4 regions of the Micrococcoides hystricis genome follow, and region 2 is predicted to be linked to each of the others. Evidence: riboswitches for the same ligand, from Rfam matches in the RefSeq annotation. Region 2 holds a riboswitch; each other region holds the start of a gene.
What was found. A riboswitch is a leader RNA that binds a small molecule or an ion and turns the genes downstream of it on or off. The one in region 2 is predicted to bind S-adenosylmethionine.
Positions count from the first base shown of each region.

Region 1 (5,876 bases), on a different contig from region 2:
TGACCTGCGCCAATGCGTTGGCCAGTCCCCCGCGGTCCCGTCCGACGTCGTGCGTCATCAACGACTCGGTGATGGAGACGTAGGAGTTTGCATCGAAACGGTCCACCAGTTTGGCGGCTTGGTAGTCCAAATAGGACTCGATCTGGTAGCGGCCTTGGCGGCGCTGCGGCCAACCCAAGGGGTTTTCCGCCTCTTGGTGTTTGCGCCCGAACCGGCCGCCGAGCTCGCCCTCGGAGCGGTAGGTGATGTGGGCGATGCGCCGGGCAATGCCCAGCCCACCGGTGGGAGCGGCCCCAGCATAGTAGTCCCCGTCGTTATAGAGCGGGTCCAGCTGGATGGCGTTGATTTGGGCCTGGGAGAACGCGATCTGTTCCGCGGTGGTGTAGGCGTTTGAGGCGATGACGGCCGCGCCCTCGACCCGATCCGGGTAGGTGGCCGCCCACTCGAGAGCGCGAGCGCCCCCGAGTGAGCCCCCAATGACAGCCTTGAACGATTTGATCCCCAGCAGATCCGCCATGGCGGCCTCCGCACGCACCGAATCCCGGATCGTCACGAACGGGAATCGGGAGCCGTACGGCAGCCCGTATTCATCCAGCGATGCCGGGCCGGTGGAGCCGTAGCAGCCGCCTAGGATGTTCGGCGCGACGACAAACCAGTGGTTAGTGTCGATGGGCTTGCCCGGGCCGACGAGCTGTTCCCACCAACCCGGTGCCGGGTTCTCAGGAGACGCGGTGACGTGGGTGTCCCCGGTGAGGGCATGGACAATCAGCACGGCGTTGGTACCGGCTTCGTTCAAGGTGCCCCACGTCTCGAACGCAATTTCTACGTTCTTCAGACGGGCACCGGTTTCGAAGTCAAAGGTACCGATCCGGGCCTTCTTTTGCGGACCGTCTTGGTAGATCATCCGGGTATCTTCAACCGACAGAGTCATGGGGTGGCCTTAGCTTTCTTCCCTCGGCGTTCTCAGCTGCCGTGTGGATGGGGTTAGGCGCCGTCCGCCGCAGCGGCGAAGCCCAGCTCCAAGTCAGCAATGATGTCATCAATGTGTTCTAGCCCGACCGACAGGCGCACCAGCGACGGGTTGACCCCGGCGGCGAGCTGTTCGGGATCAGTGAGCTGAGAGTGCGTGGTGGAAGCCGGGTGAATGACCAGCGAACGGACATCCCCAACATTGGCCACATTGGAGTGCAGCTTCAACGCATCCACGAAGCGGATACCGGCTTCACGGCCGCCATCGAGCTCGAAGGAAATGATGGAGCCGACGCCCTTTGGTAGCAGTTGCTTACCGCGTTCGTACCACGGCGAGGATGGCAGGCCGGCGAAGGCGATGTTGTTCGCGTCTTCGCGCTCATCCAACCAGGCCGCAACCTTGGCGGCGTTCTCCACGTGGCGTTCCATCCGCAGGGACAGCGTTTCCAGACCCAGGTTGATTTCGAAAGCGTTGTGCGGGGAGATGGACGGGCCCAAGTCACGCAGCAGCTGGACCCGTGCCTTCAAGATGTAGGACAGGTTGGCTCCGAAGGCGGATCCAACGCCGAGGTCGCGGGCGTAGACCAGACCGTTGTAGGACTCATCGGGCTCATTGAAGCCGGGGAAACGCTCCGGATACTGGGCGTAGTCGAAGTTACCGGAGTCGACGATCACACCGCCCATTGCGGTGGCGTGTCCGCCCAGGAACTTGGTGGCCGAGTGGGTGACGATGTCGGCACCGTGCTCGATGGGCCGGCCCAAGTAGGGGGTGGTCAACGTGTTGTCCACGATCAACGGCACACCGTAGTCGTGGGCTACCCCGGCAACCCCGGAGATGTCCAAGACATCCGAACGTGGGTTGGCGACGAATTCACCGAAGAAAGCCTTGGTGTTGTCCTGGATGGCTGAGCGCCACTCATCCAAGTTGTCCGGGTCCTGAATGAAGGTGGTTTCGATACCGATCTTCTTCAGGGTGTGCTTGAACAGGTTTTGGGTGCCACCGTACAGGGAGGCGGCGGCAACGATATGGTCGCCGGCACCGGCCACGTTCAGGATGGCCAGGGTGGTGGCGGACTGGCCGGAAGCCAGCAGCAACGCACCAACACCGCCTTCAAGCGCGGCGATCTTGTTCTCCACCGCATCGTTGGTGGGGTTGGTGATGCGGGTGTAAATCTGCCCCAATTCGGAGAGCGCGAAGCGGTTGGCGGCGACATCGGCCGAAGGGAAGACAAAAGCGTTGGACTGGTAGATCGGCAGGGTCCGGGCACCGTAGGTTGGGTCCGGGGCCATGCCAGCGTGAATCTGGAGGGTCTCAAACTTCTGTTCGGACATGTGTATTTTCTCCCTTTCGGAAAGCACCGCCCCAGTGTGTGGACCTGTGGGAGAAATCCCGGTGGCCCGCACCTGAACTCGGTATGGTTAGCGTTCTCAATAGCGCATTCCAAAGGGCCCCATCTATAAGGCCCGCGCTTGCAGGTTCTGACAACGGTGTAGCACTGTGTATTGAATCTGCCAGGTCTTCACCCGGGGCACCCCACCGCGAGCGTGAGGGTTGCCGACCAGCAAACCGGGGTTTGACGCTGGTACTCATGACCTTGGTTTCCATTCTCAGATAGAGCACTCCCCTTGTGCAAGTTGGCGCGGGTGAGAGACGCTAAAAACGTAATGTTAGGCTTACCTAAGCTGAAACGCGGTGTGATGAGTGACACCATAGGAACATGATGCGCTTGGATCACGTTTCGTACGCTTGTGGCCCTGACGGTCTCGATGCTACGGTTGCCCGAATTTCGGAAGCACTGGGGATCGACCGAGTCAAGGGCGGTATTCACCCCCGCTTTGGTACCCGTAACGCCATTTTCCCGATGGCGAAGACGCAGTACCTCGAAGTCGTCGAGGTGCTTGAGCACCCGGCAGCTCTGGAAGCTCCATTTGGTCAGGCCGTGCGCGCCCGCTCAGAAATGGGTGGCGGCTGGCTGGGATGGGCCGTCGCTGTGGACGATCTAGCCCCCTTTGAAGAACGCTTGGAGCGCAATGCCGTTCCGGGTAACCGAAAATTCCCCGATGGTCAGGAACTCACTTGGCGTCAGATCGGTATCCGCGGCCTCATCGCCGACCCGCAGGTGCCGTACATGCTGCAGTGGGACGATGGGATGGAAGAACTCCACCCGTCTCGCGCTTCCGAGCCACAGGCCGAGATCCGCAAGATTGTCATTGCCGGCTCCCGTCCGCGCGTCCGCGAGTGGCTGGGCCTGCATGACGATGAGAAGGTTGAAGACCTCGAGGTGGAGTACGTCAACCCATCCGGTCACCCGGGTCTGATGTCCGTGACCTTCAATACCCCGCTGGGTGAGATCACCCTCTAAACGATCCTGCAGAAACGCTGATATAGGCGGTTGCTGCGCGGAAGCCGCGAACGACCAAGGACGGTGGTTCGCGGCTTCCATCTTTAAGTGGTGTGTACGGCGGCCTTAGAAGGGCGGGGTCTCCAGTTGTTGTCTGATGTCTGCCCACGCCCGTGGGTCTAGTGGCTGCTGCGGATGGGTGAGAATTTTCTTGCCGGTGTTGAAGGTGAATTCTAGAACCCCGTCGCCTAACTCTGGTTTGGGTTCGACCTGCCACCAACGCGCCGTTTTGCCGCCGTGATGCTGTTTGCAGAGCAATGCCAGGCCGTAAAGTTCTGAGGTGTTACTCAGCACCCAATCGTGGACGTGGTCGACCTCGCAGTCGGTGCCGGGAACGTGGCAGCCGGGGAACCGACAATGTCGGTCACGGTAGAGCAATAAGTCTTTGACGCGTCTATTCGGGTGGCGGGCACGTTTGCCCAAGCCGATGGGGTAACCGGTAGCCGGGTGGGTGATGATTGCCTGCATCATGGCTGCCTGCGGTAACAGGGCGGCGCTGAGTTCGGGGCTGAGCTGTTGGCCGGTGCCGATGTTGGTTGCGCGGGCTCCGGATTCGTTGACGCCCGGTGGGTGCGAACCGCTCCGAGAAGCAGGCGCTCTCAGGTGGTATTGGCGGTTGCGTTGGGCTTGTTCCCATAGGTGCGGATCGTAGCTCTTCATGAATTCAAGCTGGCCGTCGGCGATCGTTCCGCCGGAGAGGATCCACGCTTCGAAAGAGTAGTTTAGGTAGACCATCACGTTGCGTCCGGATTGAGGACGGTCGTGTCCCCCGGCTTGCTGGCAGCTGCAAACATTGCTGTTTTGCGGCTTCAAGGTGGGACTTTGGGGGCCGGTGTCGAGGCCGGGCAGTAACGGCTGCGGAGACTGCACTTCAGCAACGCGAATGACTGAATCGGCTGTGTCCTTATGCGTTGGGGGCTCGTCATGGCCTGCGCTCGGGGTGTTCTGCTCAGCGGTATTCTGGACAGCTTCGAGGAGAAGATCGACTTCGAGTTGGCGGATCGTCCGGGTTTCGCCCTGTTGCCGACTGGCGGTTTTTGCTCGATGCCGTAGCCGTTGCACGAGTTGGTCAGCGTCGTCGGAGCTGATGAGTGCCTCGAGCTTACTCATCCCATCCCTCGCTGGTCCGATGCGCAGGTAGCGGCGCTTCAACGCGGTGGCATGCCGAGCGGTTGGGTTGTGCGGGTGATGCGTTTCCCGGAGGCGTGCGGCTTCGGTGGTGAAGTCCTGTTCGGGGATGCCCGGTGCCGCCAGCTCGGTGAGTCTAGCGCCGAGCAGGTCCTTGGCGTTGTCGGTGTCCAGGACGGCTTGCGGGTAGGCTTCTGGATCCCAGGGGTGGCCGTCGGCGTCACGACTCGGGTTGGGCGGGGTGACGGACTTGAGCTTTTCGCCCGCTACCCGGACGTGTTCGGCTGGGATCTGCCCGGCGGCTAGTTTGTTGATGAGTTCGGGTGCGTGCTGGATGAGGTTGACCGCAAGGTGGAGAAAGTGTGCGGCTTTGCGGTCAGTGATGCCTTTGAGCTGGGCGAAGCTGGGTGCGGCCTTGCGCAGTAGTTTGCCCTTATCGACGTGTTGCAGAAAATGTGGGGTGAGCTCTTCCGGACTGAAGGTTGGGCGTTCTTGCCGCATCGTAGTCAGGAGGAAGCGGAAACCGTGGGCGTAGCTTTCGGCGGCGCACCGACGAGCCAGTTTTTCAGTCTCTTCGATTGCATTCGCCAGCTCTGGCAGGGAGAGTTCGGTGGTGACGGTGGCTTCGGCTGCGATGCTGGTGGCGCCCACGAGTTCCTCCCTAACGTGTGCTTGGTGGTGCGAACGTGAAACCACGGTATGACGAGCTAGGGCAACTGGCAGAGATCGTCCTCGGGCGCTTGAGGATAGTACGTACCGGTCAGCGGGCTGTGGAGCAGAGCGTGTGGGCTGGCGCTTGCGCCGGGTTCAGCCGGGCCTTGGGTTAGGTGCCGAGGCCGAGGAACGGGCCGAAGAAACGGAAGCCGAGGAAGCCGACGAGGTCGATGATGATGTGGGCGATGATGAGCGGTGCCACCCGTCCGCGGCGCAGGAAGTAGGCACCGAAGAGCAGGCCCATGAGGAAGTTGCCGATGCCGGCTCCGATGCCTTGGTAGAGGTGGTAGCTGGCGCGAATGAGGCTGGTGGCGATGAGCACCCAGATGGTGGGGGTGGTCAGGGCGGTCAGTTTGGTTGGCAGAGCTGGGATGAGGCCGAGGTCTTTGGCGCGTAGGAAGAGGTAGGCGATGACGATGAGTTCTTCGAGGATCCCGTTCTCGAATGCGCGGAGAATGAGCACGAGGACTTCGTGCGGGTAGAGGGTGCCGGCTGCGTATTCGACCGGAGGTGAGAGGTTGAGCGCTCGGGAGAGGTGGTAGACCCCGAGGGTGCCGAACCCGATGATGAGGAAGATGGCTAGGCCGTGGAGCCAGTCGAGGAGGACGGCCCGGCGCGGTCCGAAGACACCGGATTCGCGCAGCAGGGAGCGTCCCTCCCTAG
Region 1 covers NZ_JBHLUB010000028.1:111,673-117,548, reverse strand. Annotated here, with positions in the region: gene metX (homoserine O-acetyltransferase MetX) at 1-931, opposite strand, end outside; gene ACFFFR_RS06820 (O-acetylhomoserine aminocarboxypropyltransferase/cysteine synthase family protein) at 985-2,301, opposite strand; SAM riboswitch class IV at 2,431-2,564, opposite strand; gene ACFFFR_RS06815 (VOC family protein) at 2,688-3,332, shown strand; gene ACFFFR_RS06810 (HNH endonuclease signature motif containing protein) at 3,438-5,150, opposite strand; gene ACFFFR_RS06805 (CPBP family intramembrane glutamic endopeptidase) at 5,323-5,876, opposite strand, start outside.
Region 1: linked by a shared signal. The riboswitch ahead of ACFFFR_RS06820 (O-acetylhomoserine aminocarboxypropyltransferase/cysteine synthase family protein) and the one ahead of ACFFFR_RS07855 (OsmC family protein) in region 2 are both predicted to bind S-adenosylmethionine.

Region 2 (5,876 bases):
TGAGCCGGTGGTCGGAACCGAGGATCTGTGCGGTGGCGCCCGAGGAGAGGACACCGGTAGGGAAGCGGCCGTCCCGCTCGGATCTTGGCTGGCCGTAGAAGAGTCGATTTCGTTCGGACTGGGCGTAGAGATCTGGGAAGTGTTGCTGCAGGAAAGAAAGCCGTTCAGGATCGAGGAAACCACCTAGGTTGATGGCTTGTTCCAACGTCAGTTCCAAGATGACACTGACCTCCGGGCCCTGCGCGAGGGGTGCGGGCCGGTTTGTGCTCGCTGAGGTTTTGTCGATATCGGCAGACCGAGTCAGGAGCGTATCCACGAGTACGTCTGCCTCGAGTTGGGCTGGTGTCCGGTCGGCCGCTACACGTGCGCTTCTAAGCTGTTGCGCGCGCTGCGTCAGCGCTGCTTGGATCAGCGCGCCGTGACCGGCGCTGATCTTAGCTGAAAGAAAAGCCATCCCGTCCTCGGCCGGGGTAATGCGCACATGACGGGTCTTGGCCGCCATCGTTTGCCGATCACTGGCGGGGAGGGGGTCATGCTCGTCACGCAATTGCCTGGCCTGCTGCTGGAGCTCACCTTCTTCGAGGTCTTGCTGACTCAGTTCGGCTAGACGAGTGCCCAAGCGGAACTGTGCTTCCTGGACGGACTGGACGGCCTGAGCATATTCTCTCGGCTGCCATGGGGTGCCGTCGGCTTTCTGGGTCCGTTCGGGCAGCGGGATTGACAGTAGTTGTCCGCCGAGGAACTGTGCCGTGGAAACGGTGATGGCCCCGGCCTCTAACTGAAGCAGTAGGGAAGGGGCGTGCTGGTGGAGGATAACGCTGAGCTGAATGAGCTGCCGGACTACAGCTCTACGCAGGGTACCGTGCTGCAGCATGGCAGCTTCAATTTTCCGGCGCAGCTTTCCCCGGTCCTTTTCCAACGCGACCTGAGTGAGAACTGTGCGATCTAGGCGGTGGCCCTCGGCCTCGGCTAGTGTCGCGCTCTTGCGATAGATGCGCTGCAGTTGGTGAGCGAACAAATAACTCTGCAGCTGTTGTTCGGCGTCGAGGAACCACGGCGCTTCGGCGGCGGGAGCATCATTGGCGTCGTGGATTGCTGCGATGCAGGCTTGCAGGTCTAGGGGAGCGTGGGTGCCACGGGTTGGTTCTAGCACTCGTTGCGTCACGATCTCTCCTTTCCGCTGCAGTTCGAGCTGGTGGCAGCACTGTAGCGGGCCCAAGACCCTTAGGGGCTAGGGACGGAAAGGGGTGCACTGGAAGAAGGGTTCGGCGTGCCCGGCTGTGGAGGACCGTTTGGTGGCAGCAAAAAGCGGGTGGGGTTGAGCCTACGTTGTTGGGCCCGACCCCACCCGCTCAAAGCAAGTGGTGAGAACTCTTTTAGTTCGTTGGTGGGTTGCTTGGGGCGTGATCGTGCTCCAAGTGATCCACGATGTCGGTTGGGCGCTCGCCCGGAACCAGATCCGCGTACTCTTCGAGGGCCGAAGACAGGACTGGGACGTTCAGGTCCTCGGTGGTGCCGTTGACGGTCACTTTCACTGGAATCAGGGAGCCTGGCTCGCCGGAGGACGGAACGGTCAGTTCTTCGTCTTCAAGGTTGGTGGCCTGGTTGGCAGGGACCTGGGCGGAAACTTCACCGGAGTCAACCTTCAAGGTCACGGACAGCTGCTGGCTGGTTTCGTTGCCGACAACACCAATGACGCGGGCTTCGGCGTCTTTATCATCGGCGATAAAGGCGATGTTGCGCAGCTTGGCATCTCCGATGTCGGCGACGACGCCGTCGGAGGGGGAGTACTCCTTGGTGGTGGCTTGCTCGTTGATTGCAGCACAGCTGGTGGTGCCGAGCAGGACAGCCAGAGCGGCGGCGGATGCGAAGGCCCGCTTGCCACGTGCCGGGACAAACTTCACGATGGAAACTCCTCGAGTAGAAACAAAGCGCAAGTGTTAACAAGAAGATTAGCGCATCACGGCGTGCAGGTCATAGCCGGTGACTCGCCGTGGCTGTGGGGTAGCGGAGAAGAGTGCGGAACATATTGGGCGCGTTATTATCATCGAGATGGCTACGCTGTCAGCCTACAAAGCCCGTGTTGCTTGTGATTTGTGATAAACTCGAAGCCGGAAAAGGGAGATATAAACATATGGTTTTTGAGGTTGGCGAGACGGTAGTTTACCCTCACCACGGCGCTGCACGGATCGAAGAGATTAAGACTCGCGTGATCAAGGGCGAAGAGAAAATGTATCTCAAGCTCAAAGTTGCACAAGGTGATCTGACCATCGAAGTCCCTGCAGAGAATGTCGACCTCGTCGGTGTTCGCGATGTGGTGGACGCTGAAGGTCTGGAAGAAGTTTTGGACGTGCTACGTGCAGACTTCGTTGAAGAACAGACCAACTGGTCCCGTCGTTACAAGGCCAATCTGGAGAAGCTCGCCTCCGGTGATGTCATCAAGGTTGCCGAAGTTGTTCGCGATCTATGGCACCGTGAAAATGACCGCGGCCTCTCCGCCGGTGAGAAGCGGATGCTGGCCAAGGCTCGCCAGATCATGACTTCCGAATTGGCTCTGGCCAAGGACGTGACTGAAGAACAGGCCGAAGCACGGGTTGACGAAATTTTGACCCAGTCAGCACAGAAGGCTGCCGCGAAGGCTGATACGGAAGCCGCGAAGTAGTAGCGGAGAACTTCCGCCAAGATTTTTGATTCGCCCGGGACTGACCAGCAATGGTTGGCCCGGGCGTTTTGTTGCCTAGATGCTACCGGTGTGCGCTAGCCGCGGCGGAACAGACGCTGGTGCCAACCAAACAGGTAGCCGGTGCCGGTGAGACCGCCCAGCATCACGACGATGCCGGCCACGATGCCGGCGATTTCCCTGCCGCCAAGTGGGCAGCGTCCACCGGCCTCTTTCTCGGGGCATTCGGACCAGGGCGCGATGTAGCCCAAGAGGGCAAGAGCGGCGCCTAGGAAGATGGCGGCCAGCGCGAAGTTGACCCAAACGGTCTCGGGGATGTCGCGAAGTCGGTCCAGCATGGTTCTCAGTTTATCGTGCCGGCCAGAGGCGAGCGGGCCGCACCCCAGAAACGGCTCCGCCCGAACCAGCTGTAGTGGCTGGCCCGGGCGGAACGCGGACTCTGAAGGTGCAATGCCTAGGTTCTAGGAGTTGTGCTTAGTCGTCCGATGCCTCAGCGCCGTTGATGCGCTGGCTGATGCTGACCGGAGTCGGGTTGGCGAAGACATCCAATAGCGGGCAGTGCGCGTCGACGGTTTCTTGGAGTTCACGGTAGCGTTCGGCTGACTCTGGGCCGGTGATATTGACGACCAAGCGGACATCGCTGAACCCGGGGCGGACCTGCTCATCGAGCCCGAACAGTCCTTTCACGTTCAGATCGCCCTCGGCCTGAATCTGAATGTCATCGACTTGGATGCCCAGCTGGTGAGCGTAGAGCCGGTACACAATCTGCTGGCAGGCAGCTAGGGCGCCGAGCGCGTATTCGACCGGGGCGGCCCCGGCGTCATCGCCGGCCAAACCGGCCGGTTCGTCGATCAGGAACGAGTGCTTACCGGCACGGATATCCGTGGCGATGGCGCCCACAGACTTGGCGTTGATGGCGAATGTGAGGTTGGCGTGCTCTGGATTGCTCTCGAGCTTGCCGGACCACTGCTGGCCAACGTCGTTGAGGCGTTGGCTGCGAACTTCGTTGAGGTTCTCGGTGGCGAGGAGAGTGTTGACGGACATTCGATGCTTCCTTAATGCGTCGTGGCGCTGGCCGTGAGCGCGGCGCCATACTTACGTCCCGCCTTGTGGCGGGCGTCGAATCGTCACCTGGGGCACCCCACTATGGCAAGGGGGTTGCCGTCCAACCGGCCAGGGCCATTCGTGCCGCATAAGCGTCACTTCTTGAGGTTGGAACTCGTGATTCTTGCTCTCCACTGTGCTGGATCTGTGCGGGCACTTCAATTTGGGCGTCATCTAAGGACATATCGGGTTGGCTAGAAAAAGAACCCGAAATGCCCGTATTGTTGATATGGCAACAATCTTTGGGAGTTGATAGCTGTGGCCGAGAAACCAGTTCTACAGATCATTATTGGCAGCACCCGACCAAACCGAGTATGCGGTGCTGTTGCCCAGTGGTTTATCGACAGGGCCCGCCAGGATGGTCAGTTCGATGTTCAAGTCACCGACCTGCGTGAGCTAGACCTGCCGATGATGGATGAGCCGAATCACCCACGCCTGCAGGATTACCAGCACGAGCACACCAAGGCTTGGTCTAAAACGATCGAGGCTTCGGACGCCATCGTGTATGTGATGCCCGAGTACAACTTCACGTTTACGGCTCCGGTGAAGAACTCGTTGGACTACCTGTTCAACGAGTGGGCGAACAAGGCTTTCGGAATGGTCAACTACGGTGGCGTCTCCGGTGGCCTGCGTGCAGCTCAAGCACTGAAGCCGGTGGCCAGCGCACTGCAGATGGTGACCATGCCGGACTTTGTCACCGTGCCGATGGTGGCCCAGCACATCGAAGACGGCAAGCTGAATCCGACAGACATTATGAATGATTCCGCCGACGCGTTGCTCAATCACATGGCCTCGTTGACGGTGGACCTGATGGCCCGCCGCAAACGGTTGGCCGAAGAAGCCGATCAGTAGGCGTTCTTCCCCTTGACTGGCTGTGCTGGGGCTTTAACCCTGATCGAGCTCCAGCACAGCTTTAACTGTGGTGCCTGCGCTCGTGTCCGCGATGGCCTGCTCTAAGTCGTCAAAGGCGTAGGTCTTGACGAGCTTCTCCAGCGGGAAGCGGCCCTGGCGGTGCAGTTCTAGAATCGTCGGGATCAACTGGGTGGAGGTACTGCCGCCGCCCAGGACCCCGATGACCCGTTGGCCCCAGAGGGTTCGGAAGTGATCGAGCCGGAAGCTGGCTTCGGCAGGGGCACCCCCGATAAGTACGAGGCTGCCGAGCATCGCCACGGCCTCGGCCGCCTGCTCGATGACGCCGATCACCCCGGTGCAGTCCAGCACGGCGTCGGCCCCGTTGGGGCAGATCTTCAGGATTTCTTCCACCAGGTTGGTGTTGCCCGAGTTGATGATGTGGGTGGCGCCGAGTTCGTGGGCGAGCCGAAGCCGGTCATCGGACAGGTCCGCCGCGATGATGGTCGTTGCTGGGGTGTTCACGGCAGCCATGATGGCACCGAGCCCGACGGCGCCGGCCCCGATGACGACGATGGCAGCCCCGGGTTCTGGGCGGACCGAGTTGAAGACGGCACCGGCCCCGGTGGTGATGCCGCAGCCCAGCGGTGCGGCCAGTGCAAGGTCGACCTCGGAATCTACCTTGACCAGGGAGCTGGCATGGACCAGCGAGTGGGTGGCGAAAGAGGACTGGCCGAAGAAGTGACCGTTGATGGGCTTACCGTCATCCCGGCTGTACCCGGAGGTGCCGGCACCCGGCTCGCGCAGCCGGTGACCCCCGACAAGGGCTTCCCCGATGTGGAGGCAGTAGCGGTGTTCACCGGCGATGCAGTTGCGGCAGGCCCCGCAGTAGGGCCAGCCCAAGACGACCCGGTCTCCGATCGCAAAATCGGTGACCCCATCCCCGACGGCCTCGATGACGCCGGCACCCTCGTGCCCTAAAATCCCGGGAAGCTCGTAAGGCATGTTCCCCGCTTGAGTGTTCATGTCTGTGTGGCAGACGCCCACTGCAAGGTTGCGCACGAGCACCTCACCGGGGACCGGGTCTGCGAGCTCTACCGTGTCACGGCTGAACGGGGCGTTGGTTTCTTCAACAATGTAGGCATCAATCTTCATGGCGGCACTCCTGATCCCGAGGATTCGCTGGGTCGTGTTGCTCGAAACTGTGGGGGCACTGAAGCCCCTGCCTCGAACCTAACACCGG
Region 2 covers NZ_JBHLUB010000029.1:199,302-205,177, forward strand. Annotated here, with positions in the region: gene ACFFFR_RS07835 (HNH endonuclease) at 1-1,165, opposite strand, end outside; gene ACFFFR_RS07840 (hypothetical protein) at 1,377-1,904, opposite strand; gene ACFFFR_RS07845 (CarD family transcriptional regulator) at 2,135-2,662, shown strand; gene ACFFFR_RS07850 (hypothetical protein) at 2,758-3,018, opposite strand; gene ACFFFR_RS07855 (OsmC family protein) at 3,155-3,724, opposite strand; SAM riboswitch class IV at 3,767-3,907, opposite strand; gene ACFFFR_RS07860 (NADPH-dependent FMN reductase) at 4,043-4,636, shown strand; gene ACFFFR_RS07865 (NAD(P)-dependent alcohol dehydrogenase) at 4,670-5,788, opposite strand.

Region 3 (5,876 bases), on a different contig from region 2:
ACAACTCCGTCCAGATCCTTCAATCCCGCCCAATCACTGCTTCACTACCGCCACCTAAAGCTCCTCATCCATCCCAGCCAACCGGAACGCTTAACGGGGTTCCTGGTTCTCACGGAACTATCACCGCACCGGCCCGGGTGGTGCATGGTCCCTCTGACTTTTCGAACGTGCAGGCCGGCGACATCATGGTATGCCCCTACACAGACCCGGCGTGGACGCCTCTGTTTAGCATCGCGGCCGGAATCATTACCGAGACAGGTGGCGCACTGTCCCACGCCGCAATCGTCGCCCGCGAGTATGGCATTCCGGCCGTGCTTGGCATCACCGCAGCAACCACCTGTATCGAAAATGGCGCACTCGTTGCCCTCAACGGCACAACCGGAACTGTCACCATCCTGTAGCGCTAACCTCACCCACCAGAAAGGAGAGCGGGAACCGCTTGGCGATGTTCCTGAGCTCACTTATGGCAATCAGATATCTCTACATCGCACGCCACGGCGATGCCGACGTATTCGGCAACCTCACCGCGACTGGACGACAACAGGCCCATCTACTGGGTCAGCGTTTAGCCCATCTCCCGATCGACACCGTCTGGCACTCCCCTTTGCCCAGAGCTGCTGACACTGCCCGACAGCTCAGCATTTTTCTCACAGGCACAACCTCCGTCAAGGAAGCACCGGAGTTGATCGACCACATCCCTTACGTACCCACGCCGGAAGAGACACCACCGTCTTGGGCACCATTCTTTGATGGCTTCGATGCCCAAGAGGCTGAGGTCGGGCATGAAATCGCTCAAAACCTGACTGCAAGATTCGCCATTCCCGTTGACGGGGTTGACGATGTTCACGAGGTACTGATTACCCACTCATACCCCATCGCCTGGCTTGTCCGACACGCCTTGGATGCCCCGGCAGTACGATGGCTCGGACTCAACAGCGCCAACGCTGCTCTAACCGTGATCGAGAATCGACCAGCGCTGCCTCCAACAATCACCCTCTTCAACGACATGAGCCATCTATGCCGCGACCTGCAATGGACTGGCTTCCCCGAATCTCTACGGCCCTGACTTCTGCCGTCGGAATCAGCTAATGTTGCCCACCCCGTACTGCGGGCCGGGCGCGGTCCCATTGACCAAGAAGTCCCCGATGATCCGGTTCCGGTAAATCACCGGGTTGTGCTGAGCCAGCACGCGGGCGTTGCGCCAGTACCGGTCCAGCCCCAGCGGCTCAGTGACAGCTGTGGCCCCACCAACGCTGAACGCGTGGTTGATCGCCCACAGGCTCTGCTGAGAGATCACCTGCTGCGCCTGATATGTCGCCACATCCAGCGCCGCCAACTCCGCGGCCGTAACCTCCCCGGTAATTTCGCGGGCCTGCACCCGTTCGAATTGCCGGATCAGCGACTCGAACACGGCGCGGGCCCCGTAGGCGGCCGCAGAGACCTCACCCAACACCTGCAGCACCTGCGGATCCCGGGACGGTACCTGCGCGGCTGCGTGGGAGAACGTCCGACGGCGCTGCCGCACATACCGCACGAATTCCCGCTCGGCGCCGGTGACCAGCCCGGCCAACGCCGCCAGGTGCACGGTCTGCGCCAGCGCCTGCAAGCTATTCGGCGCATCATGATCGCTCAGGCCCTCGCCCGGCCGGGAGACTTCCGCCGGGTCCACCACAACATTCTCGAACACCGTGGTGCCGGATGCGGAGAGCCGCTGGCCGAAACCGTCCCAGTCATCCACCTGCCGCACACCCGGCGCATCCGCCCGTACGGCCAGACCGCGTACCGAGCCGTCGACCTCGGCGGTCACCAGAATCCAGTCTGCGTACAGGCTGCCCGTCGAGTAGTATTTCCGGCCATTGAGCAGCCAGCTGCCATCGGGCTGCACCGTCACCGTCGTGGTGTGCTCGCCCAGCACCCCGTTGACCTCGGTCACCGCGTTCCCGACCACCTCCCCGGCCGCAATCCGGCGGAACCACCTGTCTCGGTACTCCTGATCCGGGTTGGCGAGCACCATCTCCACGTGCAACTGATGGGCCCGCAGCGCCTGCACCAGATTGGAATCGGCGGCACCCAGCTCCACCACGAACGGATAGAACTCACTCAGGCTCAGCCCGGCGCCGCCGTACTCGGTGGGTACCCGCAGGCTCGTGTAGCCGGCCGCCACCAACGTCTCAACCGCGTCGTGATCCAACGCCCGCGCCCGCTCGCGCTGAGCCGCCTTCTCGGCAATCCCGTCGAACACCGGTTGCAGCCGCTCCCACGCGGCGGAAACCGGTTCATCCACTCTTTGTTCCGCAAGGTGTTCGGCAAGCTGGCTCACTTGGTCTCCTCCGGCTTCACCGGGCGGACGAAGGAATCTGGCGACGGCGTCGTCCCGTTGATCAGGTACTCGCCCACCACCCGCAGCTTGTAGTGCGCCGGATTGTGCGAGGCCAGCACCCGGGCGTTGCGCCAATGCCGGTCAAAGCCCCGTTCCCGCTGCAGCACGGAGGCCCCACCCACCTCGAACAGCAGGTTGGTGGCCGCCAGCGCGTGCTCGGACACGGCCGCCGCGGCACTGTTCACATCCGTGACCGCCTCGGTGAACAGCTGCTGATACTCCGGGCTCGTGGTGTCGCTGAGCCGGCCGGCCCGGGCCAGGTAACCTTGCAGATCGGCAGCGCCCTGCCGGACCAACTGCTTCGCCGCATAGGCGTGGGAGGCAGCCCGCCCCACCACCTCCTGCACCTGCGGATCGTCCTTCGGATACTCCGCCGCCGCGTGCCCGTAGGTGCGCTTGCGTTGCCGGACGAACCACGCCGCATCCCGCACCGCGGCCTCGGCAATCCCAGCCTGGGCGGCCGCGTGAATGAACAGCACCGCCGGTGCCACCAGCAGGCCCGCAGGGGACTCGATGTCCAGCACCTTCTCCGGATCCAGCGCCACCCGTTCGTACACCGTGGTCCCGCTGGCGGTCAGTCGTTGGCCAATCCCATCCCAGTCATCCACCCGGTTCACCCCGGCGCCCTCGGCGGGGACCACATACATCAGTGGCATGCCGGATTCCTTGGTGCCGACGACGATGAAGATCTCGTCCGCGAACAGCGCCCCTGTGGAGTAGGTCTTGGTGCCCGAATACACCTCGCCGTCCTCGGTCTGCTCCACTTCACCGGGCCCGCCGAGGGCCACCATGCCGTTGGAGATCACCTTCCCGGCACCCACCTGACGCAGCCACCAGTCGCTGATGGGCTGCGGGCTGAAGCGGTGGATCTCGGTGAACGCGAAGTGCGCGTGCAGGATCTGCGGCAGGTTGGAATCGGCCACCGCCAGCTCGATCAGCAACTCGTACAGATCCGCCACCGCGATGTCCGCTCCGCCGTAGGCCACCGGGGCCTGTAGGGCCGTGAAGCCGGAGTCCACCAGCAGTTGCACCTGTTCGTAGGGCAGTTCGCGGTTCAGCTCGCGCTCCAATGCGCCGTGGGCGATGGCGTCAAAGACCGGGCGGAAGCGTTCACGCAGCTCGTTCAGTGATGGTCGTTGGGATTGCTGCGCAGATGTCGCCGACGTGGCAGTGTCCAAGGTTGCGGTCATGGAAAAGTCCTTCGAGGAGTCGTCAAAAAGTGTTCTAGTGTTGCCGGCCGGCGGCGCGCAGGCGCACTCGGGCAGGGCGATGAGGGATGGCAAGCTCACAGGAGCTGAAAAATGAGGGGTTGGGGAAGTGTCACCCTTTCCACGGGGCAGTACTTGTCCACGGCGAACAAACCGCAGACCGAATCCTCATCTGGGGCACCCCACTACGTGCAGAGGGTTGCCGTCCAACCAGCCAGAGCTTCGCGTTGGAACTCATGATTCTGCCCCCACCCTAAGACCTCGGACCGTCGCACCGAGAACCGGCCCCGTCACAAACGTTCATCTGGGCGCTGCTCGCCCCATCCAGAGCCGCAGAATCAAGCCGCAAAACTCGCGCCAAGAAAATCATTGACAGCAAACTGTGACACAGAACACAATTGGGTATAGCGCAATGAGTTGCACTAATCACAACTTCTTATCTCCTCCTCATTCTGTTAGGAGCGTGCCATGCACAAGGTTTGCCCGCTGAAGGATCTCGCCCGCGGCGAGGCCGTCCGAATCCCGACCAGCCCACCGATCGCCGTCTTTCACACCGACGACGGCGAGCTCTACTCCATCGATGACACCTGCACCCACCAGGACGCCTCGCTGTCCGAGGGCTGGCTGGAGGACTGCACCGTCGAATGTCCGCTGCACGCCACCGTCTTCGACCTGCGCACCGGGGACGTCCACTCCCCACCGGCCAAACTTCCGGTGCGCACCCACCACGTGGAAGTGATCGACGGGGACATCTACGTCCACGAATCAGCCCAAGAACCCAACCTGCCACCGGGCGTCACGCTCGCCGGCCAAGCCTAAGGAACCCCATGCATACACCACGCGTGGTCATCATTGGCGCCGGAATCGTCGGCGCCAACCTAGCCGAAGAGCTCTGCGCCCGCGGCTGGACCAACATCACCGTTCTCGACCAAGGCCCCATCCCACTGACCGGCGGCTCCACCTCGCACGCACCCGGGCTGGTCTTCCAAGCCAACCCGTCCCGCACCATGACGCGGCTGGCCAGCTACACCGCAGAAAAGCTCGCCTCGCTGACGCGCAACGGCGTCAGCGCCTTCAACCCGGTCGGCGGCCTGGAAATCGCCACCACACCCGAACGCCTGGCGGAGCTGCACCGCCGGGCCAACTTCGCCGCACTGGCCGGGGTCGACGCCCAGGTCATCGACGCGGACCAAGCCCGCACCCTCAACCCGTTGCTGGCCGGCGACGGGGACGGCCCGGAGCTGCTCGGCGCCCTACACGTGCCCTCCGACGGCCTGGCCTCCGCCCTGCTCGCGGTGGAGCTGCTCATCGAACGCGCCACCGATGCCGGCGCCACCTTCCTACCCCACACTCGCGTCACCGCCATCGAGGAGCGCGGCGGCCGGGTCAGCGCGGTCCGCGCCGGCGAGCACCGCATCCCGGCGGACATCGTGGTCTGCTGCGGCGGCTTCTGGGGCCCGGAACTCGGAGAAATGATCGGCATGCCCATCCCGCTGGTGCCGATGGCCCACCAATACGCCACCACCACCGCTGTCCCCCAGCTGACCGAGCTCGCCAGCGCCCTGCCGGCCAACCTCATCGGCAGCGGCAATAACGCCACCCTGCCGCTGATTCGCCACCAAGACGCGGATCTGTACTACCGCCAGCACGGGGACGCCATCGGGATCGGCTCCTACGCCCACCGGCCCATGCCGACCGCCCTGACGGAACTGCCCGACGGCGAGGTCACCGCAGAGAACATGCCCTCCATGCTCGCCTTCACCCCGGCGGACTTCGCCCCACAATGGGCCCAGAGCCAAAAACTGCTGCCCGCCCTGCGTACCGCGGAGCTAGCCACCGGGTTCAACGGTATCTTCTCCTTCACCCCCGACGGCGGCTCACTGGTCGGTGAAGCCCCGCAGCTAAAGGGCTGCTACCTCGCCGAGGCCGTCTGGGTCACCCACTCCGCCGGCGTGGCCAAATCGCTGGCCGAACTCCTCGTCGACGGGTACAGCCACGTGGATCTGCGGGAGCTGGACATCAACCGCTTCGAACAGGTCCAACTCACCGAGGACTACGTGGCGGAAACCGCCGCGCAATCCTTCATCGAGGTCTACGACATCAAGCACCCCTTGGAGCCGCGCACCTCCCCGCGGAACCTGCGCACCTCACCCTTCTTCGACCGCCAGCAGCAGCTCGGAGCCTACTTCTTGGAGGCCCACGGCTGGGAGCGGCCGCACTGGTATCAGGCCAACGAGCACCTGCTGCAGCAGCTGCCCGCCGACTGGCTGCCGCCGGCCCGGGACAGC
Region 3 covers NZ_JBHLUB010000032.1:18,312-24,187, reverse strand. Annotated here, with positions in the region: gene ACFFFR_RS10405 (PEP/pyruvate-binding domain-containing protein) at 1-401, shown strand, start outside; gene ACFFFR_RS10400 (histidine phosphatase family protein) at 464-1,066, shown strand; gene ACFFFR_RS10395 (acyl-CoA dehydrogenase family protein) at 1,082-2,320, opposite strand; gene ACFFFR_RS10390 (acyl-CoA dehydrogenase family protein) at 2,317-3,570, opposite strand; SAM riboswitch class IV at 3,715-3,830, opposite strand; gene ACFFFR_RS10385 (bifunctional 3-phenylpropionate/cinnamic acid dioxygenase ferredoxin subunit) at 4,057-4,407, shown strand; gene ACFFFR_RS10380 (GcvT family protein) at 4,416-5,876, shown strand, end outside.
Region 3: linked by a shared signal. The riboswitch ahead of ACFFFR_RS10390 (acyl-CoA dehydrogenase family protein) and the one ahead of ACFFFR_RS07855 (OsmC family protein) in region 2 are both predicted to bind S-adenosylmethionine.

Region 4 (5,876 bases), 140 kb from region 2:
GCGGCAAAACCAAGGCTGCGCCACGTCGTGTTTGGCAAGGTTCCTTCGGCGAGAGAGAAGAAGGAGCTTTATGAGCACCAACGCACAGCAAGCGTCCCGTCAGATCCTTTTCAACGCCTTCGACATGAACTGTGTTGCTCACCAGTCCCCAGGTTTGTGGCGCCACCCAGAGGATAAAGCTCGTGACTATAACACGATCGGGTACTGGACGCACCTAGCTAAAACCCTCGAAAAGGGCCTATTTGACGGTGTGTTCATTGCAGATGTACTTGGCACCTACGATGTCTACGGCGGGTCCAACGAGGCGCCTCTGCTGACCGGGGCTCAGGTGCCGGTCAATGATCCAGCCCTGCTAATTTCCGCTATGGCTGCCGTGACCGAGCATCTTGGTTTCGGTGTCACAGCCGGTACCGCCTACGAGCATCCGTACCCTTTCGCTCGTCGCCTCGCTACTCTCGATCACCTGACCAACGGGCGTGTTGGTTGGAACGTCGTGACCGGATACCTGCCGTCGGCAGCCCAGAACATGGGCAATGACGATCAGATGGCACACGATGAGCGTTACGATCACGCGGACGAGTACCTAGAAGTCATTTACAAGCTGTTGGAAGGCTCCTGGGAAGACGACGCTGTTCAGTACAACAAACAGACCGGTGTGTTCACTGATCCGACCAAGGTGCATCCGATCAAGCATGAAGGCAAATACTTCAAAGTTCCGGGCATTGCTATCACCGAGCCGTCAGTACAGCGTACCCCTGTTATTTTCCAAGCTGGAGCGTCGCCGCGAGGTAAAGCGTTCGCAGGTAAACACGCCGAAGCCGTTTTCGTAAACAACAACACCATCGAGACTTTGAAATCGACGGTCGCCTCTATCCGTGAGAATGCGGTCGCTGCAGGTCGCGATCCGTACGATATCCGGATCTTCACCATGCAGACCATCATCACCGGCGCGACCGATGAGGAAGCTCAAGCCAAGTACGAAGAATACGTCAAGTCCGCCGACCCCAAGGGCGCGCTAGTGCTTCTCTCCGGTTGGATGGGAGTCGATCTGTCCAAGTACGACTTGGATGATCCAATCGGTGATGTCGAATCCAATGCCATCCAATCTCTGGTCACCAGTCTTCAGACTGGAACCGCTGACAACGAACCGTGGACAGTGCGCAAGCTCAGTGAATGGGTTGGGGTAGGCGGCTTCGGACCGACTCTCGTTGGTTCTGGCGCCACCGTCGCCGAAGAGCTCATCCGCTGGCAGCGCGAAACCGATGTTGACGGCTTCAACCTGGCCTACGCCATCACCCCGGGAACCTTCGAAGACATCGTTGAATACGTGGTTCCTGAGTTGCAGGCACGCGGAGCGTACAAGACCGAATATACGGACGGCTCTTTGCGTAACAAGCTCTTCGGTGAAGGTGACAAGGTTAAGGACACCCACCCCGCGGCTTGTTACAGCCTCGCCCGCAGCCTCGTGTCCTAAATCCAGTACACAAAACTAAATATAGAGAACTCAATACGAAAGAAATCGACCATCTAGAGCAGCTGAGAGATCTGGCTCAATGACGCTGCAGCAACCGGCTCCACCACAGCGGGGACAAGGTGCTCCTGCCAGGATCGATGGAAGTTTCCTTCCCACCTCTTCTTCTGTGAGGTGGGTGGGCGCTTCCGCTTACCCGACCACAAGGAGAAGAACAATGACAAGCACACTAACCACGCAGACCACCGCTTATTGGAAACCCGCGGCTGAAGGTGAACTTGAGTACTGGGTGCCGAAGGCCCAAGCAGCCGCCGCAGAACTAGCACAAGACGTACTCGCTCGGGACGCTGCCAACCAAGAACCATTTGCCGAAGTTGAGATCCTGCGCAAGCACGACCTGATCACGGCCATCATCCCGAGTGAATTTGGTGGCGGCGGCGCAGCCTTCTCCACCGTCTTCGAGATTGTGCGGGAGCTGGCCAAAGTAGACGGCTCGATCGCCCAATTGTTCGCCTACCACAGCGTGAACGTCGCCGGAATCGGTGTCTTCGGAGACGAAGAGACAACCGCACGCCTGTGGCGCAAGATTGCAGATGAACAGGCTCTTGTCGGCGATGCCGTCAATCCGACTGATCCTCATCTGAACCTGCGTCAGGTCGGCGAGAATTTACTGCTCAACGGGACTAAGCGTTTTGCTACCGGGGCTGGAGTTGGAGAATACATCTTTGTCTTAGGTGTACTTGCTGACGGACCGAACACCGGAATCGGCCAGGCAGCTTTGGTCGGTCGAGAACAAGCCGGTGTCAAACACCACGGGGACTGGAACGCATTGGGCCAGCGGCTCTCGTCTTCAGGCTCAGTGACCTTCGAGGATGTTGAACTTGGTGCCGACGCTCTAGTCGGTCTAGACAAGGGGACCGCGTGGCAGGCTCTGATCGCGCCACTGATCCAACTGGCTTTCGTGAACTTCTACCTTGGAATCGCCGAAGGGGCGCTGGAAAAAGGCAAGACATTGATCAACCAGCGGCAGAACGCCTGGTTCTTGGCGAAGGCAGAACGCTACAACCAAGACCACATCTTCCAACGCTTAGTGGGAGAGCTCCACGCCCGGACGGTCGCGGTAGCCGCCCTGACCGAGAAAGTGAACGGAATTCTTGACGCCACGCTGGCGACTGGACGGGCACTGACGCTAGAGGCACGCAGCGAGTTAGAGGTTCAGATTGCCCAAGCCAAGGTGGTTTCCTCTGACGTGGCGACCGATGTGACCAACCGTGTCTTCGAGTTCACCGGTTCCTCCTCAGCCAAGCCAGAAACTGGGCTCGACCTGTACTGGCGGAACGTGCGCACGCACTCGCTGCATGACCCGGTTGATTACAAGAAGATCGAAGTGGGCGCCCACTTCCTGCTCGGCGAATACCAGCCCATCAGCCTCTACACCTAAGCTGCGGCACCCGAAGGATTGATGATCATGAGCGAAAAACTACCTCTACTGCGGGAACTGTTTAGCCGGATTGAGCTCGGTACCCAGCAGCGAGAAAACGACCACGAGCTCCCGGTAGAACAGGTCAAAGAGTTGTGCCGCCACGGTTTCACGGCCTTGCGTGTTCCCCGAGATTTTGGCGGTCTGGAACTGGACTGGTACCAAACGACCGAACTGCTGATTGAGCTGGCCGCAGCCGACAGCGCCATCCCACAAATCTTCCGAGGACACCTGGCAGTAGTTGAAGACGCGCGCTTCCACTACGAAAAGGATCGGCACCGGGCGGAGCAAGCTGGTGACGAACAGTCGCAAGGCGGACATGTCTCCACCGAGCGGTCATTCAAAGCCCACACCTACCAAGAACGGCTCCGGTGGTTCGCCCAAGGACAGCTAGTGGGCAACGCGTGGACGGAACCTGGAGTCGGAAACCTGACGGGTAGTCAGACACAGGTCAAACAGGTGGATAAGGATTCTGTCCGTGTGACGGGGCAGAAAATTTACACAACCGGCAGCATCTTTGCGGATCTGTTGGACGTCACAGCGATCAACGAAACCGGGCAGGAGGTGACGGTACTGGTCCCGAAGGCTCAAGACGGGGTCCGGGTGCATGATGACTGGGATGGCTTTGGTCAACAGCAAAGTGGTACCGGCGCTGCGGAGTTAGAGCAAGCGGTTGCCCCAACCTCGCAGGTACGTCCTGCCATTGAACGGTTTGGTTATCAGACAGCGTTGTACCAGCATGTGCTGAACATTGCACAAGCTGGTACGGCGCAGGCCGCCGCCGCTCACGCGGCACGGTTGTTGGCTGAACGGACACGGACCTATTCTCACGGGAATGCTCCGCGTGCCGGTGAAGACCCACAACTGTTGGCGGTCGTTGGGCAGTTGCATGCACGTGCGGCAGCGGCGAAGGCGGTTGTGCTGTCAACCTCCGCTGAGCTAGATGCTGCGGCACGCAGCGCCACCGGATCGGTGGCTGAACAGCAAGCTGCCTTTGCTGCGGTGGAGCGGGCAACCGCTGCCGCCCAGCTGGTGGTCAATGAGCTCTCCTTGGCGAACGGTACTGCGCTGTTTGATGCCCTTGGGGCATCTGCCGTCCGCAAGGTGACCGGGCTCGATCGGTATTGGCGTAATGCGCGCACGATTGCCTCGCATAATCCTCAGGTTTACAAGGCAAGGATCCTGGGTGATTTTGCGGTCAATCAGCGCACGGCTGACCCGTTGTGGAGCATCGGTGTTTCGGAGCGACTCCAGCAGGAAGGTGCAGCGGCTCTAGAGAACTAGAACCTTTACCTCAGCACAGCAGTGGGCCTGTACCGGAAAACCGGCACAGGCCCACTTTTGCTTGCTCTAGGTAGAGCGGGATGTTTTAGTTGCTACGGCGAGGGCTTGGGGCTCCGCCTTCGGAAGCCCAGTCCGAAGCAGCTTCGCTGCCGCCGAGCTCTGGATCAGAAACCACGTCAGGCTTGTGATTAGGGGTAGCGTTGTCCTTGTCATTGCCGTCACGACCAGTGAGGTCGGTGACGGTGTCGACAACCTTGTTCACAGCCTCTGGAGCGTGCTCGCGAACGTTGTCAGTGACATCGTGAATGGTGGACTGAACTTTAGGGTCCTCCCAGATGCGACGAGCTTCGTCTTTCATACGTTCGTAGCTGTCACGACCGGAACGGGAACCGAGGACAAAGCCAATTCCTACACCAAGTCCGAGGGTGAGTAGTCGACCGATTTTCATATTTTCCTCCTAGCCTGAGCTCATCACCATTAAAGTGCTAAGCGCGCTTGTCATCTTTAATTTATCTGGTTCGAGCCAAGAATCGAAGTCTTAGTTACCCAGCTTTCGCTGTTGGCGTTTCTTCTGCTTCTTCGATGTCGAGAACGATCGGGTCCAAGGGGGCCAACGGATACTTCTTCCGGTGCCACCGGTGAATACCTTCGATGGCGGCCATCCCCACAGTGGAGACGATGCCCACGGCCCACCACAATGGTGCATCGGGGAGCTGGAACTGGTGGAAGAACAGCGAAATGGGAACCGTCAGCACCAGGACCAGCAAGACGTACAGCGAGACGATCAGGATGATCTTCTTGGCATTCAGCGGCCGGGATGCCACATTCAGCAGCCACAGGCCCAGCAACACCACAGTCACCGCCGAAGCCGTCTGGACCTGCTCCAAGGAGTAGTCGCCGTGGGTAGGAGTCAACGAGTCCTTGAGCTTGTAGGCGTATGTGTTGACCAAAACAACGGCACTGGCCACGACGAAGGCTGACGGGATCGCAAACCGCAATGCTCGTCCCAAGAAGCCAGGTACGTAGCGCCGTGGGTTGGTGAGCATGGCCAGGAAGAATGCCGGTGCACCCAAAATCAGGAAATCGATCGTGGAGTACTGCCGGGGCAGGAACGGGAACGTCCAGAGCAAGGCGCCGAACGCCAACGCAAAGAATGTCGCGAAGGTTGTCTTGGTGAGGAAGAGATTCGACAGCCGTTCCGTGTTCGCAATGACTTGGCGGCCTTCAGAAAGCACGTGGGGCAACCGGGAGAACTTGTTATCCAGCAGCACCATACGCGAAACCGCCTTGGTGGCCGGAGCTGCATCCCCCATGGCAATGCCAACGTCTGCGGTCTTGAGCGCCATGGCGTCATTGACACCGTCACCGGTCATGGCAACAACGTGCTTACGCGACTGCAACGCCTCGACCATGGCCTTCTTTTGGTCGGGGGAGACCCGGCCGAAAACAGAGTAGGCCTCCATGACCTCGGCCAGCTCTTCCTTGTCGGTGGGCAGGTCGCGGCCGTCGAACCCGGTTTCGGCGTTCTGGAATCCGACCTCCCGCGCCACCGCAGCTACGGTGAGCGGGTTGTCCCCGGATATGACTTTTAGATCCACGCCTTGCTGCGTGAAGAACTTGAGTGTTTCCGCTGCGTCCGAG
Region 4 covers NZ_JBHLUB010000029.1:58,400-64,275, forward strand. Annotated here, with positions in the region: gene ACFFFR_RS07195 (LLM class flavin-dependent oxidoreductase) at 71-1,474, shown strand; SAM riboswitch class I at 1,521-1,618, shown strand; gene ACFFFR_RS07200 (acyl-CoA dehydrogenase family protein) at 1,689-2,912, shown strand; gene ACFFFR_RS07205 (acyl-CoA dehydrogenase family protein) at 2,940-4,235, shown strand; gene ACFFFR_RS07210 (hypothetical protein) at 4,321-4,683, opposite strand; gene ACFFFR_RS07215 (HAD-IC family P-type ATPase) at 4,778-5,876, opposite strand, start outside.
Region 4: linked by a shared signal. The riboswitch ahead of ACFFFR_RS07200 (acyl-CoA dehydrogenase family protein) and the one ahead of ACFFFR_RS07855 (OsmC family protein) in region 2 are both predicted to bind S-adenosylmethionine.